DNA from 4 places in the Variovorax sp. 01T432 genome. Region 3 is predicted to be linked to each of the others. Evidence: predicted binding sites of a transcription regulator. Region 3 holds the regulator's gene; each other region holds the start of a gene.
The links. The regulator FNR, encoded in region 3, switches genes on or off when oxygen is low (the NO sensors DNR and NnrR bind a similar motif). The targets are predictions, from matches to a motif close to TTGATNNNNATCAA.
Positions count from the first base shown of each region.

Region 1: the regulator FNR is predicted to act here: its motif matches at 2,323-2,336, upstream of AC1DNF_RS22870 (universal stress protein).
Region 2: the regulator FNR is predicted to act here: its motif matches at 1,881-1,894, upstream of AC1DNF_RS22840 (universal stress protein).
Region 4: the regulator FNR is predicted to act here: its motif matches at 2,124-2,137, upstream of AC1DNF_RS03420 (FeoA family protein).

Region 1 is NZ_JBFTPS010000033.1:27,819-31,337, reverse strand. Features, by position in the region: gene AC1DNF_RS22880 (ABC transporter permease) at 1-430, opposite strand, end outside; gene AC1DNF_RS22875 (efflux RND transporter periplasmic adaptor subunit) at 427-1,647, opposite strand; gene AC1DNF_RS22870 (universal stress protein) at 1,748-2,260, opposite strand; gene AC1DNF_RS22865 (hypothetical protein) at 2,462-3,064, shown strand; gene AC1DNF_RS22860 (L,D-transpeptidase family protein) at 3,061-3,519, shown strand, end outside.
Region 2 is NZ_JBFTPS010000033.1:22,051-25,569, reverse strand. Features, by position in the region: gene AC1DNF_RS22850 (trypsin-like peptidase domain-containing protein) at 1-343, shown strand, start outside; gene AC1DNF_RS22845 (NAD(P)H-dependent oxidoreductase) at 359-943, opposite strand; gene AC1DNF_RS22840 (universal stress protein) at 959-1,816, opposite strand; gene AC1DNF_RS22835 (PHA/PHB synthase family protein) at 1,998-3,519, shown strand, end outside.
Region 3 is NZ_JBFTPS010000084.1:10,937-14,455, reverse strand. Features, by position in the region: gene ccoG (cytochrome c oxidase accessory protein CcoG) at 1-1,380, shown strand, start outside; gene AC1DNF_RS33665 (FixH family protein) at 1,399-1,665, shown strand; gene fnr (fumarate/nitrate reduction transcriptional regulator Fnr) at 1,673-2,413, opposite strand; gene hemN (oxygen-independent coproporphyrinogen III oxidase) at 2,511-3,519, shown strand, end outside.
Region 4 is NZ_JBFTPS010000003.1:126,838-130,356, reverse strand. Features, by position in the region: gene feoB (ferrous iron transporter B) at 1-1,753, opposite strand, end outside; gene AC1DNF_RS03420 (FeoA family protein) at 1,746-2,027, opposite strand; gene AC1DNF_RS03415 (aconitate hydratase) at 2,181-3,519, opposite strand, start outside.

The sequences.
Region 1 (3,519 bases), on a different contig from region 3:
CGACCCCGACCAGCGAGATGGCGCGGCTCGCATCGCCGCGCAGCGCCAGCGCGGAACCCGTTGCCGACGGCGAGACGACCGCCACGCCGGGCATCGCCTGGATCTGCGCCGCCACGGCCTGCCATTGGTCGATGGACTTGATTCTCTGCAGCGATGGCTGGACGATGGCATCCTCCCGCGCGCCCGGCCCGGCCCCGGGCAGGTCGGCCAGGACCCGCGCGGCCTCCTTGGGCGGCAGCAACTGGATGTGCGGCTGCGCCGTGAGCACCCGGCGGATGAAGTTGGCCTGCAATCCCGTCAGCAGCGCCGACATGAAGACGATCACCGCCACCCCGATCGCGATGCCGGCGACGATGAACAGGCTCTGCATGCGTCCTTCGCGCAGGAAGCGCAGCGCCACGATCCATTCGAAAGGCACCCAGCGGCTCATGGGGATCGATGCTCGCTCGCCGCCACCGCCCGCAGCCGCGTGCCGTCGACGACATCGGGCGTCTGCGCCGGCACCACGCGGTCGCCGGCCTGGAGCCCGTCGAGCACCTCGCTGACACCGCCGGAGTGCAGGCCGAGCCGCACGGGCTCGCGCTTCGCATGCCGGCCCTCGACCTTCAGAACCCAGGGCTGGGGACGATCGGCGTCGTGGATCGCATCCGTGGGCACGAGCAAGGCCTGGGTGCTGGATGCGACCTGGATATCCACCGACACCGTCATGTCCTGCCGCAGATAGGCCGGCGGCTTGGGCACGTCCAGCTTGACCTCGATCGACCCGCGCTGCACGTCCACCCCCGGATTGATGTAGACCAGCCGGGCGGCGAAACGCTGATCGGGATAGGCATCCGCCGATGCCTGCGCCTTCTGGCCGACCGCGAGCAATTGCAGGTTCTTCTCGTCGATCTGGGCCACCAGCTGCGTGTCGCCCGATGGCGAAAGCACCATCAGCGCCTTGCCGGGCTGGACCACATCGCCGGGCTCGACCTCGCGGTCGATCAGCGTGCCGGCCACCGGCGCGGCGATGGTGGCGTACGCCAGCCGCGAACGCGCGACCCCGGCAGCGGCGCGCGCCTGTTCCAGCGCGGTGGTCGCGACGGCGTGATCGCTGCCGTTCGGACGCGTGGTCTCCAGCTGGCTTTGCGCCGAACGCAATTGCGCCTCGCCCATGTCGACGGCTTTTCTCAGGTCGTCGAGTGCCGCCTGGCCGACGAAGCCCTGGTTGAAGAGATCGGTACTGCGGCGCAGTTGCGCGCGCGCATTGTCGACATTGACCTGGGCCTGGCGCACCGCCTGCTCGGCCACCGGCGCCTGGACTTCCCGAAGCTGCCTCAGACGCGCCTGCGCCTGCAGCACGGCCGCGTCGGCCTGCGCGGCGGCGGCCTTCCACTCCGCGTCGTCCAGTTCGATGAGGACCTGGCCCGCGTCGACCGTCTGCCCTTCCATCACGGGCACGCGCCTGACCATCCCCACGATCTGGGAGCCGATGCTCACCCGGTGCGGCGCCTCCACATGGCCGCTGGCCACCACCGACTGGACGAAATCGCTTCGGGACACGACGGCAACCGGCACCTGCGGGCCCAGCAGCACCCTCGGCCCGAGCCAGACGGCCGCGCCCGCGAGCAAGGCCACGGCCACTGCCGCCGTGGCATAGCGCTTCACCGAGCCCCTCGGAACCCTCGGCCGCGCCGGTTGAGCCTCGCCGGTCGATGGCGCCGCCGGCGCGACCCCTCCGGGAGGCTCGAAATTCAACGGCCGCGGCTCAAGTTTCAACGGGGACATGCGAGGACGCCTCACGCGTGCCCGGGGGGCTTGCCGCCTGCTCGGCCCCCGAGGCCCTCACCAGCAACACGGGGACCGGCGCGATGCGCAGGAGCAGTTCCGCGTCGCTGCCCAGCAGCATCCGTCCGACGCCGTGGCGGCCATGCGATCCCATCACGATCAGATCGGCGCCCCAGGCCTTGGCCTGCTCCGCGACGATCTCCGACACGCGTCCGGCGAGCGAAGTGAACAGCACACTCTCGGCCTGGATGCCGGCGCGCGCCGCGCGCTCCCTGCCCTGCTGGAGGATCTGTTCGCCCGCCTGCTCCATCAGGGGGAGCAGATCCGAGCTGTAGACGGCGAAGGGCTCGAAGCCGGTCACGTACTTCAGTTCGTCCACCACGTGGACGAGGCACAGCGAAGCACCCGTGAGCTCGGCCAGGCGAAGCGCTTCGTCCAGGCCTCGCAGCGAAGTCAGGCTGCCATCGATGGGGACCAGGATGCGTTGATACATGGGTGACCTCTGGCGTCCGGGAAGACGGGCTCCCAGTGTCGGTGCCGATGCCCCCATGCGCCTTGACACGCATCAACCCCGGCCGGGGCCCCGCTTGAATTCACCCGCCTCGAGGCGCCGCGCAGCGACCTTGCGCTGGCGCAAGGTCGCTGGAACCCACCGGCGCGATGCTTGTCCTATCTGTAACCCGGAGAAGAAACCATGAGATCGAAGATCCTGCTGGGCCTTGCGGCCATCGTCATCGGCTCCGCCTCTTTCGCCGCCGACGACACCCAACCCGGCCAGCTGAGCCGGCCGCCGATCATTTCCCAGAAGACCAGGGACGCCGCGAGCAAGGCGGCCCGTGAAGCGGAGAGCGCGGCGCGCAAGGCCGCGGAACATGCCAAGGCCGCGCTCGACACGAGCGAAGCCACGGCCGGCAAGGTGTCCAGGGCCGCGGCCGAGGCCATCCGCCGCGCGGCCAAGAAGGCCGCGGACGCGGCACGGCGCGTGCAGGAAAAGGCGACGGCTTCCAGCGCCAAGGCCCTCGACGAAACCCGCGATGTCACACGGGCCGCCGAGGAAGAGAGCAAGAAGGCAGCCTCCGCCACGAAGAGCGCGTTCGAAAGGTCCGAAGAAGCGGTCAAGCGCGCCTTGGAATCGAGCGGAGAAGCCGCCGAGAAGGCGGCGCAGGCCACGCGCGATGCGCTGAAGACGGCGGCGGAAGCCACGCGCACCGCCGCCAACGCGACGAAGGACGCCGCCAGCCGGACGCTCGAAGCCGCCAAGCGCGCCGCGACGGCCTCGGAACCGGCACGAAAATGAGCCTGGGCCGCCGCGCTGCCGATCTGCTCGCGGCCCTTGTCCTTGGCCTGTCGCTATGCGGTGCCGGCCACGCCGCGATGAGTCCCGCCGAACTCGCGGCCGCCTATCGCGTCCAGGTCGACCGGCGCCTGGAGATTCCGCCCGACGAGGCGCGGCACTATGGCGCGCTCGCGCTCGCAGCGCTCAAGGATGCGGGAGTCACGCTGGACGCCGCCCAGTATCTCGCGCTGGTCGACCGCAGTCCCAAGGTCCAGGCCATCTTCATCTACTGGATGGCCACCGATGCGCCGCCCCTGCTCATCGGCGCATCGCCGGTCTCCACCGGGCGCGGCGGCGGCTTCGAGTACTTCGAGACGCCGCTGGGCGTGTTCCCGCTTTCGACCGAAAACCCCGACTTCCGCGCCGAAGGCACCTTCAACGAGAACGGCATCCGCGGCTACGGACTCAAGGGCATG
Region 2 (3,519 bases), on a different contig from region 3:
GCCCGCGAGGCCGGCCGCGGCGCGCGAGGCGGCGGACGGGGCCAGCGACACCCTGGGCCTCGAACTGGTCGAGCTCTCCCCGACCCTGCGCCTGAAGCTTCGCATCGGCGGCGGCCTGCTGGTGCGCGACGCCACCGGCGCGGCGCGCAGCGAAGGCATCATTCCGGGCGACCTCGTGGTCGCCGTCAACGACGATGCGGGCCTCGAACACGTCAGCGACTTCACGCGGGCACTCGCGCGCGCGACGCCCGGCAGCACGGTCGCCCTGCTCGTGATGCGCGACCGGCGCGTGGCCTACGTGCCGATCCGCCTGCCCGCGCGCCACGGCAAGCCTCTCGACTGACTGAATGCGGGTGGGTCAGGCGGCGCCGCGCCCCAGCGCGCGCAGGCGCCCGATCCATCGGGCGCGAGCCTCGGGCCCGATCGTCTCGATGGCGCCGATCACGGTGTCGCGCACCGGGGATGCGCCGAGAAAGCCCAGGATATTGCGCTTGAGCACCTTGAGGCCGTGCGCGCGGAAGTACCAGCGATAGACGAGCGCCGGCATGCCCATGGTCATCACGATCCGCGCGCTGCGGCCATGCAGGGGCTTGCCGAACTTGCCGGAGGACCCACTGACCGGGATGAAGCCCGGCCGCAACACCTGCTCCAGGAAGCCCTTCAGCAGCGCGGGCATCTCGCCCAGCCAGAGCGGAAAGAAGAGCACCAGGTGATCGGCATTGCGCAGCGCCTCTTGCGCGCCCACGAGCGCCGGCGGCGGCGCGCCGCTGTCCCACGCGGCCTTGCTGCGCAGGAGCGGGAAGTCCAGCAATCCCACGTCGACCGACTCGACGCTGTGACCGGCGCTCCCGGCTCCTTCGGCATAGGCCCGCGCCAGGGCGTGGCAGAAATGCGCGCTCGCGCCATCGGGATGGCCCTGGATGATCAGGATGCGCTTGCCCATGTCGCCGGCCCGCGCCTAATGCGCCATCAGCACCGGAACCGTCATGGTCGCGAGCATTTCCCGCGTCGCGCCGCCCAGCACCTGCTCCCGCAGGCGATGGTGCCCGTAGCCGCCCATCACGAGCAGATCGGCGCCCATGCCGGCCGCGCAGGTCAGAAGCGTGTCGACCACGCTCTCGGTGCTGCGGCACTGCTCCGGCATCGCGTGCACGCCGTGGCGCCGCAGCCAGTCGACCATCTCGGGCGCCTGCAGGAAGGCATCGTCGCGCCCGTCATCGGGCTTGCGCACGGACAGAAGCGTGACGCGCGAGCCCTTGTCCAGCAAGGGCAGGGCCTCGCGCAAGGCCAGGCCCGACTCGCGCGTCGCGTCCCATGCGACCAGCACGCTGCGCCCGACATCCTCGAACCGGCCCATGCGCGGAACGATGAGCACGGGCCGGCCCGTATGCAGCACGACCTGCTGCGGAAAGTCGCGCGTCGCGCTGGCGGCCGAGTTGTCATGCCCGATCTTCTCGCCGTCCGCCTGGCCCACCACCACCAGATCGCTGGCGCGGCCATGGTGGATGACTGCCTCGGCGGCTCCGCCGTCGGCCAGGCGCACCGACCATGACAGGGAAGCCGCGCCCCGGATCGCATCCTTGAACACATGCGTGATGGCCTCGGCCCGCACGCGCAGGTAGTCGGCCGCGGTGGCGATCAGGTCCGTGCTTCCGGTGGGAATCGTGTTCGTGGGGATGCTGCCGTTGACCAGGCCTGTCGGCACGAGACCCACCAGGTGGCTGCCATGGGCCATGGCCAGACGGGCCGAGAGATCGATGCGGACCACGCAGCGTGGCGTGTGGTCCAGGTGGACCAGGATGGTTCCGAGATTCACGGCGTTCCCCGCTCTGAATGAATGTGCGACAGGCGCATCTTCGAGCGGCGGGCGTCGCGCCACCTTGACGCCGATCAATGCCGCACGAATGCCTCCGGTCAGACTCCAAGCCCAAGTGCCCGGCGCCTTCGACGATCGAGTCGGCGGGCAAGCACGCAAGAACTACCCCACCGGGATCGACATGGACGAAAAAGCCGAAGCACTGGACCGAACGCTGCACGCGAGCCTGGCCGAACTCACGCGCGGGATCTCCCCCGCCGCGCTGATGCTGGCCTGGGCCGACTGGGCCATCCACCTGGCCGCGCAGCCGACCCGCAGCGCCCAGGTGCTGGGGGTCCGCCCCTGGTTGCGCGCGCTCGAGATGAGCAGCCCCGCCCTTCAGCATCTGCCCGGGCACAAGCCGCCCACCCCCGACCCTCGCGAGCGCGACCGCCGGCTCGCGGACCCCGCGTGGGACGCATGGCCGTTCAGCTTCTACCGCGACGTCTTCCGCGCCGGCGAGGAGTGGATCGCCGACCTGACCGAGGGCGTCCCCGGCGTCGACCGCCATCACCAGCAGGTGGTGGAGTTCGCGGCCCGGCAGCTGCACGCCATGTGCTCGCCGGCGAACTTCGCCGCCACCGATCCGCTGGTGCTTCAGAAGGCCGCGGCGACCGCCGGCACGAATTTCCTGCAGGGCGCGCAGAACTGGGCGCAGGACCTGCAGCGCACCCTCCAGCACCAGCCGCCCGAAGGCGTGGAGAACTTCCTGCCGGGACGCGATGTCGCGATCACGCCCGGCAAGGTCGTGCTGCGCACCCACCTGATGGAGCTGATCCAGTACACGCCCACGACCGCCACGGTTCATCCCGAGCCGGTCCTGATCATGAGCGCCTGGATCATGAAGTACTACATCCTCGACCTGTCGCCGCACAACTCGCTGATCCGCTACCTGGTCGACCACGGCCACACCGTGTTCGCGATCTCGTGGCGCAACCCGGATGCCAAGGATGCGGACTTCGGCATCAACGACTACCTGGCGCAGGGCCTCATGGCCAGCCTCGATGCGATCCAGGCCATCGTGCCCGGCCAGCGCGTGCATGCGCTGGGCTATTGCCTGGGGGGCACCCTGCTCGCCATCGGCGCCGCGGCCATGGCACGCGACCGCGACGAACGCCTCGCCACGGTGACCCTGCTGGCCGCGCAGACCGACTTCACCGAGCCGGGCGAGCTGAGCCTCTTCATCGACGAGAGCCAGCTCTCCTTCCTGGACGACGTGATGGCGCGCCAGGGCTATCTGGATTCGAGCCAGATGGCCGGCGCATTCAACCTGATGCGCGCCACCGATCTCATCTGGACCCCCCTGGTGCGCAACTACCTCATGGGGGAACGCATGCCGATGACGGACCTCATGGCGTGGAACGCCGACGGCACGCGCATGCCCTACCGCATGCACGCGGGCTACCTGCGCAGCCTGTTCCTCGAGAACGCGCTGGCCGAGGGGCGCTACCTGGTGGACGGACGCCCGGTATCGCTGGGCGATATCGGCGTGCCGATCTTCGCCGTCGGCACCCGGACGGACCATGTCGCGCCCTGGCGCTCCGTCTACAAGATCAACCTGCTCTGCGACACGGAAATCACCTTCGTCCTCACCGACGGCGGCCACAACGCGGGCATCGTCAGCGAACCCGGCCACCCGCATCGCCACTACCAGATCCTGCGCC
Region 3 (3,519 bases):
CCCGAGGGCGGCGGCGGTCTCTTCGCCGCGCAGGAAAAGATCTACACCCGCACCGTGCGCGGCGTCTTCGCGCGCTGGCGCTGGGGCATGGTGTTCCTGACCCAGCTTCTCTTCTATGGGCTGCCCTGGCTCGAATGGGGCCAGCGCCAGGCGGTGCTGTTCGACCTGGCCTCGCGGCGCTTCTACATCCTCGGGCTGGTGCTCTATCCGCAGGACCTGATCTACCTCACCGGCCTGCTGGTGGTGTCCGCGCTTTCGCTCTTCCTGTTCACCGCCGTGGCCGGACGCCTGTGGTGCGGCTATGCCTGCCCGCAGACGGTCTACACCGAGATCTTCATGTGGGTCGAGCAGAAGATCGAAGGCAGCCGCATCGCTCGCATGCGGCTGGACGAGGGGGAATTCTCGGTGGAGAAGCTGGTCAAGAAGTGGTTCAAGCATCTGGTGTGGCTGGGCATCGCGATGTGGACCGGCTTCACCTTCGTCGGCTACTTCACGCCGATCCGCGATCTGGGCATGGAATTCCTGCAGACGCGCATGGGTTCCTGGGAAGTCTTCTGGGTCTTCTTCTACGGCTTCGCCACCTACGGCAATGCGGGCTTCATGCGCGAGCAGGTCTGCAAGTACATGTGCCCCTATGCCCGCTTCCAGAGCGCCATGTTCGACCGCGACACGCTGATCGTCAGCTACGACGCCGAGCGCGGCGAACCTCGCGGTGTCCACGCCAAGGGCACCGACGCCCGGGCCCAGGGCCTGGGCGACTGCATCGACTGCGACCTGTGCGTGCAGGTCTGCCCGACCGGCATCGACATCCGCAAGGGGCTGCAGTATGAGTGCATCGGCTGCGGTCTTTGCGTCGACGCCTGCAACACGGTGATGGACAAGATGGCGACACCGCGCGGCCTGATCCGCTATGCCACGCAGAACGGCATGGCCGGCCACTGGACGCCCAGGCAGGTGCTGCGCCGCGTGCTGCGCCCGCGCGTGCTGATCTATACGAGCCTGCTGGCCGTGCTGTGCATCAGCCTGCTCACGAGCCTGGTGGTGCGCACGCCGCTCAAGGTGGACGTGGTGCGCGACCGCGGCTCGCTCGCCCGCATCGTCGAGGGCGGCGCGCTCGAGAACGTCTACCGGCTCCAGATCATGAATGCGACCGAGAAGCCGCAACGCTACAGCATCGAGGCCAGCGGCCTCCCGGGCCTGAACGTCTCGCCGGCCGGGCCGGTGGAGGTCGGTGCCGCCCAATCGCGCTGGGTCGCGGTGCGCCTGCAGCTGCCCTATGGCAGCACGCCGGCCGGTTCCCACAACGTGTATTTCGATGTGCGCTCGGCCGACGGCCGCGCGCGCGTGTCGGAGAAGGCCACCTTCATGGTGCCTCGCTGAGTCACAAAAGGAGAAGAGATGAAAGACGCAGAAGAATCACAGGCCAGGAGCGGACCCTGGTGGTCCTACCCACTGGTCTGGATGGTATTCGGCGGCCCCGCGGTCGTCGTCGTCGCCGGCCTCACGACGCTCTGGATTGCCGTGAAGATGCCCGATCCGGTGATCGCGGCGGACTACTACCGCCAGGGCATCGAGATCAACAAGACCCTGGCCGACAAGAAGCTGATGCCCGCCCTGGCCGGGCGCAACCACGCGGCGACGCCGGCGGCCGACCTGGCGCCCTGAGCGCCGCTCAGCAGTTCGCCGGATTGACGATGCGCTGCAAGGCGTCGGGGTCCACGATGCGCAGGTTGCGGTGCTGGACTTCGACGATGCCGTCCTCCGCGAACTTCGACATCGCGCGGCTCACGGTCTCGAGCTTGAGCCCGAGATAGCTGCCGATCTCCTCGCGCGTCATGCGCAGGACGAGTTCGGAGCGCGAGAATCCGCGCGCGTGCAGTCGCTGCACGAGGTTCAGCAGGAAGGCGGCCAGCCGCTCTTCGGCCCGCATGCTGCCCAGCAGCAGCATCACGCCGTGCTCGCGCACGATCTCGCGGCTCATGACCTGGTGCACATGGCGCTGCAGCGTGGGGACTTCGCGCGACAGCGTCTCGATGCGATCGAAGGGCATCACGCAGACCTCGGCGTCCTCCAGCGCGACGGCGTCGCAGCTGTGGCGGTCGTTGACGATGCCGTCCAGCCCGATGATCTCGCCGGCCATCTGGAAGCCCGTGACCTGGTCGCGCCCGTCCTCGCTGGTCACGCGGGTCTTGAAGACGCCGGTGCGGATCGCGTAGAGGGAGGTGAAGCGCTCGCCGTTGCGAAACAGGGTCTCGCGCCGCGCGACCTTGCGCCGCGTGGCGACGAGGTTGTCGATGCGCTGCAATTCGTCCGGGCTCAGGCCGCTCGGCATGCAGAGGTCGCGCAGGTTGCAGTTCGAGCAGGCGACCTTGATATGTTCGGTTTTCATTGACTTGGTCGTGGTTTGCGCGATTGTCCAAGCGCGCACCTGAGGGAGGATTGACGCACGTCAAGGATCGCGGGGCATGCCGGCGCCATAGTGGGCCATTTCCAGTGTCCAGAGCCTCTTCATGCTTCCAGCGCCAGTCATCGCCATTCCCGCGCCGTCCTCGCCGCTGCCGTCGCCCGCCATGCTGCGGCGCCTCGACGTGCCCGGCCCGCGCTATACCTCCTATCCCACCGCCGACCGCTTCGTGGAGGCGTTCACCGCGCAGGACTATGCCCACGCCCTGAGACTGCGCTGCACGGCCGGCGCGCGGGTCCGCCCGCTGTCGGTTTATGTGCACATCCCGTTCTGCGAGTCGCTCTGCTACTACTGCGGCTGCAACAAGATCGTGACCCGCCAGCGCGGCAAGGCGCGCGAGTACCTGAACTACCTCGCGCGCGAAGTGGAGCTTCAGGTGGAGCAGCTCGGCCGGGGCGCCGTCGTCAGCCAGCTGCACCTGGGGGGCGGCACGCCGACTTTCCTGGAAGACGCGGAGCTGCGCGAGCTCATGGCGCTTCTTCGGTCCGCCTTCACGCTGTCGCCGGAGGGCGAGTACGCGATCGAGATCGATCCGCGCACCGTGGACGCCGATCGCCTCGCGGTGCTGGCGGAGCTTGGATTCAACCGCCTGAGTTTCGGCGTGCAGGATTTCGATCCGGAGGTCCAGAAGGCCGTCCACCGCATCCAGCCCGCGCAGCAGGTGTTCGACCTGGTGGCGGCCTCCCGGCGGCTGGGCTTCTCCTCGATCAACGTCGATCTCATCTACGGACTGCCGCGCCAGAGCACGGCCTCCTTCGACCGCACGCTGGCGCAGATCTGCGAGTTGCGTCCGGACCGCATCGCGCTCTATGCCTACGCCCATCTGCCAGAGCGCTTCAAGCCGCAGCGGCGCATCGCGGCCGAAGACCTGCCGGAGGCGGCGGTGAAGCTCGGCATGCTCTCGCGCTCGATCGCGGCCTTCACGGCGGCCGGCTATGTCTACATCGGCATGGACCACTTCGCGCTGCCCGACGACCCGCTCGCCGTCGCCAAGCGGCAGGGCCGGCTGCATCGCAACTTCCAGGGCTACAGCACGCACCCCGACTGCGACCTGG
Region 4 (3,519 bases), on a different contig from region 3:
GCGCGAACACGTACCAGACCAACAGCGACAGCGCCGTCGCGAGCGACCAGCTCTGGGCGATCAACGGCTGAAGTTGTCCAGCCACATCCTCGCCCGTGGCCGAAAGTGCATACACCGTGCCGAGCGCCCCAACGGCCACTTCGCGCGCCGCCATGCCCGGCACCAGCGCGATCGAGATCTGCCAGTTGAAGCCGATGGGCGCGAAGACATGCTCCAGCCCGCGGCCGATCATGCCGGCCAGACTGTAGTGGATCGCCGGGCCGGTCGCACCTGCCGGCGGCGAAGGAAAGGTCGAGAGGAACCACAGCAGGATCGTCAGCGTCAGGATGATCGTGCCGACACGCTGGATGAAGATCCATGCGCGCTCGTACAGCCCGAGCGCCAGATTGCGCACGCTGGGCCAGCGGTAGGCCGGCAGTTCCATCATCAGCGGCGAATGCTGCTTGTTGTCGCGAAAGCGCTTCATCACCCACGCCACGGCCATCGCCGAGACGATGCCGAAGATGTAGAGCGCAAACAGGACAACGCCCTGCAAATTGAATACGCCAGCCACGGGGCGGGCAGGAATAAAGGCCGCGATCAGCAATGCGTAGACCGGCAGGCGCGCCGAGCAGGTCATGAGCGGAGCAATCATGATCGTGGTGATCCTGTCGCGCCAGTTGCTGATCGTGCGCGTGGCCATCACGCCCGGGATGGCGCACGCGAAGCTCGACAGCAAGGGAATGAAGGATCGGCCCGACAGGCCCACCGTGCCCATCACGCGGTCGAGCAGGAACGCGGCCCGGGGCAGGTAGCCCGAATCCTCGAGCGCGAGGATGAAGAGAAAGAGGATCAGGATCTGCGGCAGGAAGACGATCACGCCGCCCACGCCGGCGATGATGCCGTCGACCAGCAGACTCCGCAGCATGCCCTCGGGCATGAAATGCATGAGGAGTTCGCCAAGCGCGGTCGTGGCGTTCTTGATCGCGTCCATCGGCACGTTGGCCCAGCTGAATACGGCCTGGAACATCAGGAACATCGTGACCGCGAGGACCAACATGCCCCATACCGGATGCATCACGACGCGGTCGATGCGGTCGCTGGCGGCGAGGCTGCCAACCGGCTCTCGCACCGCCAGGCCCAGGATGCGGCGCACCTCCCGTTGCGTGGCCAGCACATCTTCCAACTCGGGCGCCTGCCAGGGCCTCGCCACCGCGACAGCCACCGGCACATCGAGCGCTTCGAGCAGGCCCTGCGCGCCGCCGGTGTGCACGCCGACGGTCTCGATCACCGGCACGCCGAGTTCGCGCGACAACACGGCCGCATCGACAGCAATGCCCTGCTTCTTCGCCATGTCGGTCATGTTGAGCGCGACCACCATCGGCAGGCCGAGGCGCTTGGCTTCCAGCACCAGCCGCAGGTTGAGGCGCAGGTTGGTGGCGTCGGTGACACACACCAGCAGGTCAGGCAGCGCCTCGTCGCTCTTGCCCGTGACCACGTCGCGCGTGACGGCCTCGTCGGCCGAAAGCGCGTTGAGGCTGTAGGCGCCCGGCAGATCCAGCACGAAGACGCGACGACCGGCGGCCGTGCGAAGCGTGCCCTCCTTGCGCTCGACTGTCACGCCCGCGTAGTTGGCGACCTTCTGCCGGCTGCCGGTGAGCAGGTTGAACAGCGCGGTCTTGCCGCAGTTGGGGTTGCCCAGCAGCGCGATGCGTCCCGGCGGAGTCGTCGATACGGCGGCGCCTGGTTGAAAGGTCAAGGTGGCTTCAACCATGTTGCATGGCCCCCGGCGTGACGCGGATGAACGAGGCCTCGTGTCGACGCAGCGCAAAGGTGGTGTGACCCAGCCGAACGGCCAGAGGCTCACGTCCCGGCACGCCGGATGCCACGATGCGGACCGCCTCGCCCGGGACGAAACCGATTTCGGTCAGCCGCAGCACCAGTTCGCGATCTTCCTGCGCCTCAGGCCGCAGCACGTCGAGCACCGTCGCCCACAGGTTGTTGGGAAGCTGGTCGAGGCTGATGGCAGCCGAAGCTGCGCCGGTCATTGTGGTCACCCGGGAAGTCCAAGTCGTCAAAATGAGAATTATTCTCGAAAACTCGCGCGAAGGCGAGTCGGAAACGACTTAACCCTCTGCGGCCTTCTGACAAAAATCAAGAAAGCCGGTGCGCGCGCCGGCTTTTCTACATGAAGCCGAGTGTCAGGCGGCCAGCAATTGCCGCAAGACGAAGGGAAGGATCCCGCCGTGCTTGTAGTAATCGACCTCGATCGGCGTGTCGATGCGCAACCGAACCGTCACTTCCTGGTGCGTGCCGTCGGCCCGGCGGATCACCAGCTTGACATCCATCTGCGGCTTGAGTTCGCCGCCGATCACCACGTCGACTTCCTCGTCGCCCGTGAGGTTCAGCGCCTGCCAGGAATCCGCCCCGCGGAATTGCAGCGGCAGCACGCCCATGCCGACCAGGTTCGCACGGTGGATGCGCTCGAAGCTGCGCGCCACCACCGCCTTGATGCCGAGCAACTGCGTGCCCTTCGCGGCCCAGTCTCGCGACGACCCGGTGCCGTACTCCTCGCCGCCGAACACCACGGTCGGCACGCCTTCTTCCATGTACTTCATGGCGGCGTCGTAGATGAACATCTTTTGGTTGCCCGGCTGGAAGAGCGTGTAGCCGCCCTCTTCCTGTGTGCCATTGGCATCGGGAGGGAGCATCAGGTTCTTGATGCGCACGTTGGCGAAGGTGCCACGCATCATGACTTCATGGTTGCCCCGGCGCGAGCCGTAGCTGTTGAAGTCGGCCTTCGGCACCCCGTGCGCCTTGAGCCAGATGCCCGCGGGCGAGTCTTCCTTGATCGAACCGGCCGGCGAGATGTGGTCAGTGGTGATGGAGTCGCCGAAAAGCGCCATGACTCGCGCCCCGGTGATACCGGCGTCGGTGGCAGCCGGTTTCATCTTGAATCCCTCGAAGAAGGGCGGCTCGGCGATGTAGGTCGAGGTCGGCCAGTCATACACCTGGCCGGTCGTACCCTTGATGCTGCTCCAGAACTTGCCGGGCTCGCTTTTCACCTTCTCGTAGTTGCTGCGGAAGGACTTGGCGTTCATCGCGTAGCGCAGGTTCTCGTCGATCTCCTTCGTGCTCGGCCAGATGTCGCCGAGGTAGACATCCTTGCCGTGCTTGCCCTTGCCCACCGGCTGGGTCATGAGGTCGACCATCACGTTGCCCGCGATCGCAAAGGCCACGACCAATGGCGGCGAGGCCAGGAAGTTGGCCTTGAGGTTCGGGTGGATCCGCGCCTCGAAATTGCGGTTGCCCGACAGCACGGCTGCGCCGACCAGATCGTTCTTCGTGATGACCTCGTTGATCTCGGGCGTCAAATCGCCGGCGTTGCCGATGCAAGTCGTGCAGCCGTAGCCGGCCAGATAGAAACCGAGCTTTTCGAGGTAGGGCAGAAGACCGGCCTTTTCAAGGTATTCGGTCACGATGCGCGATCCGGGCGCGAGAGAAGTCTTGACGTGCGGCTTGACTGTCAGGCCCGCTTCC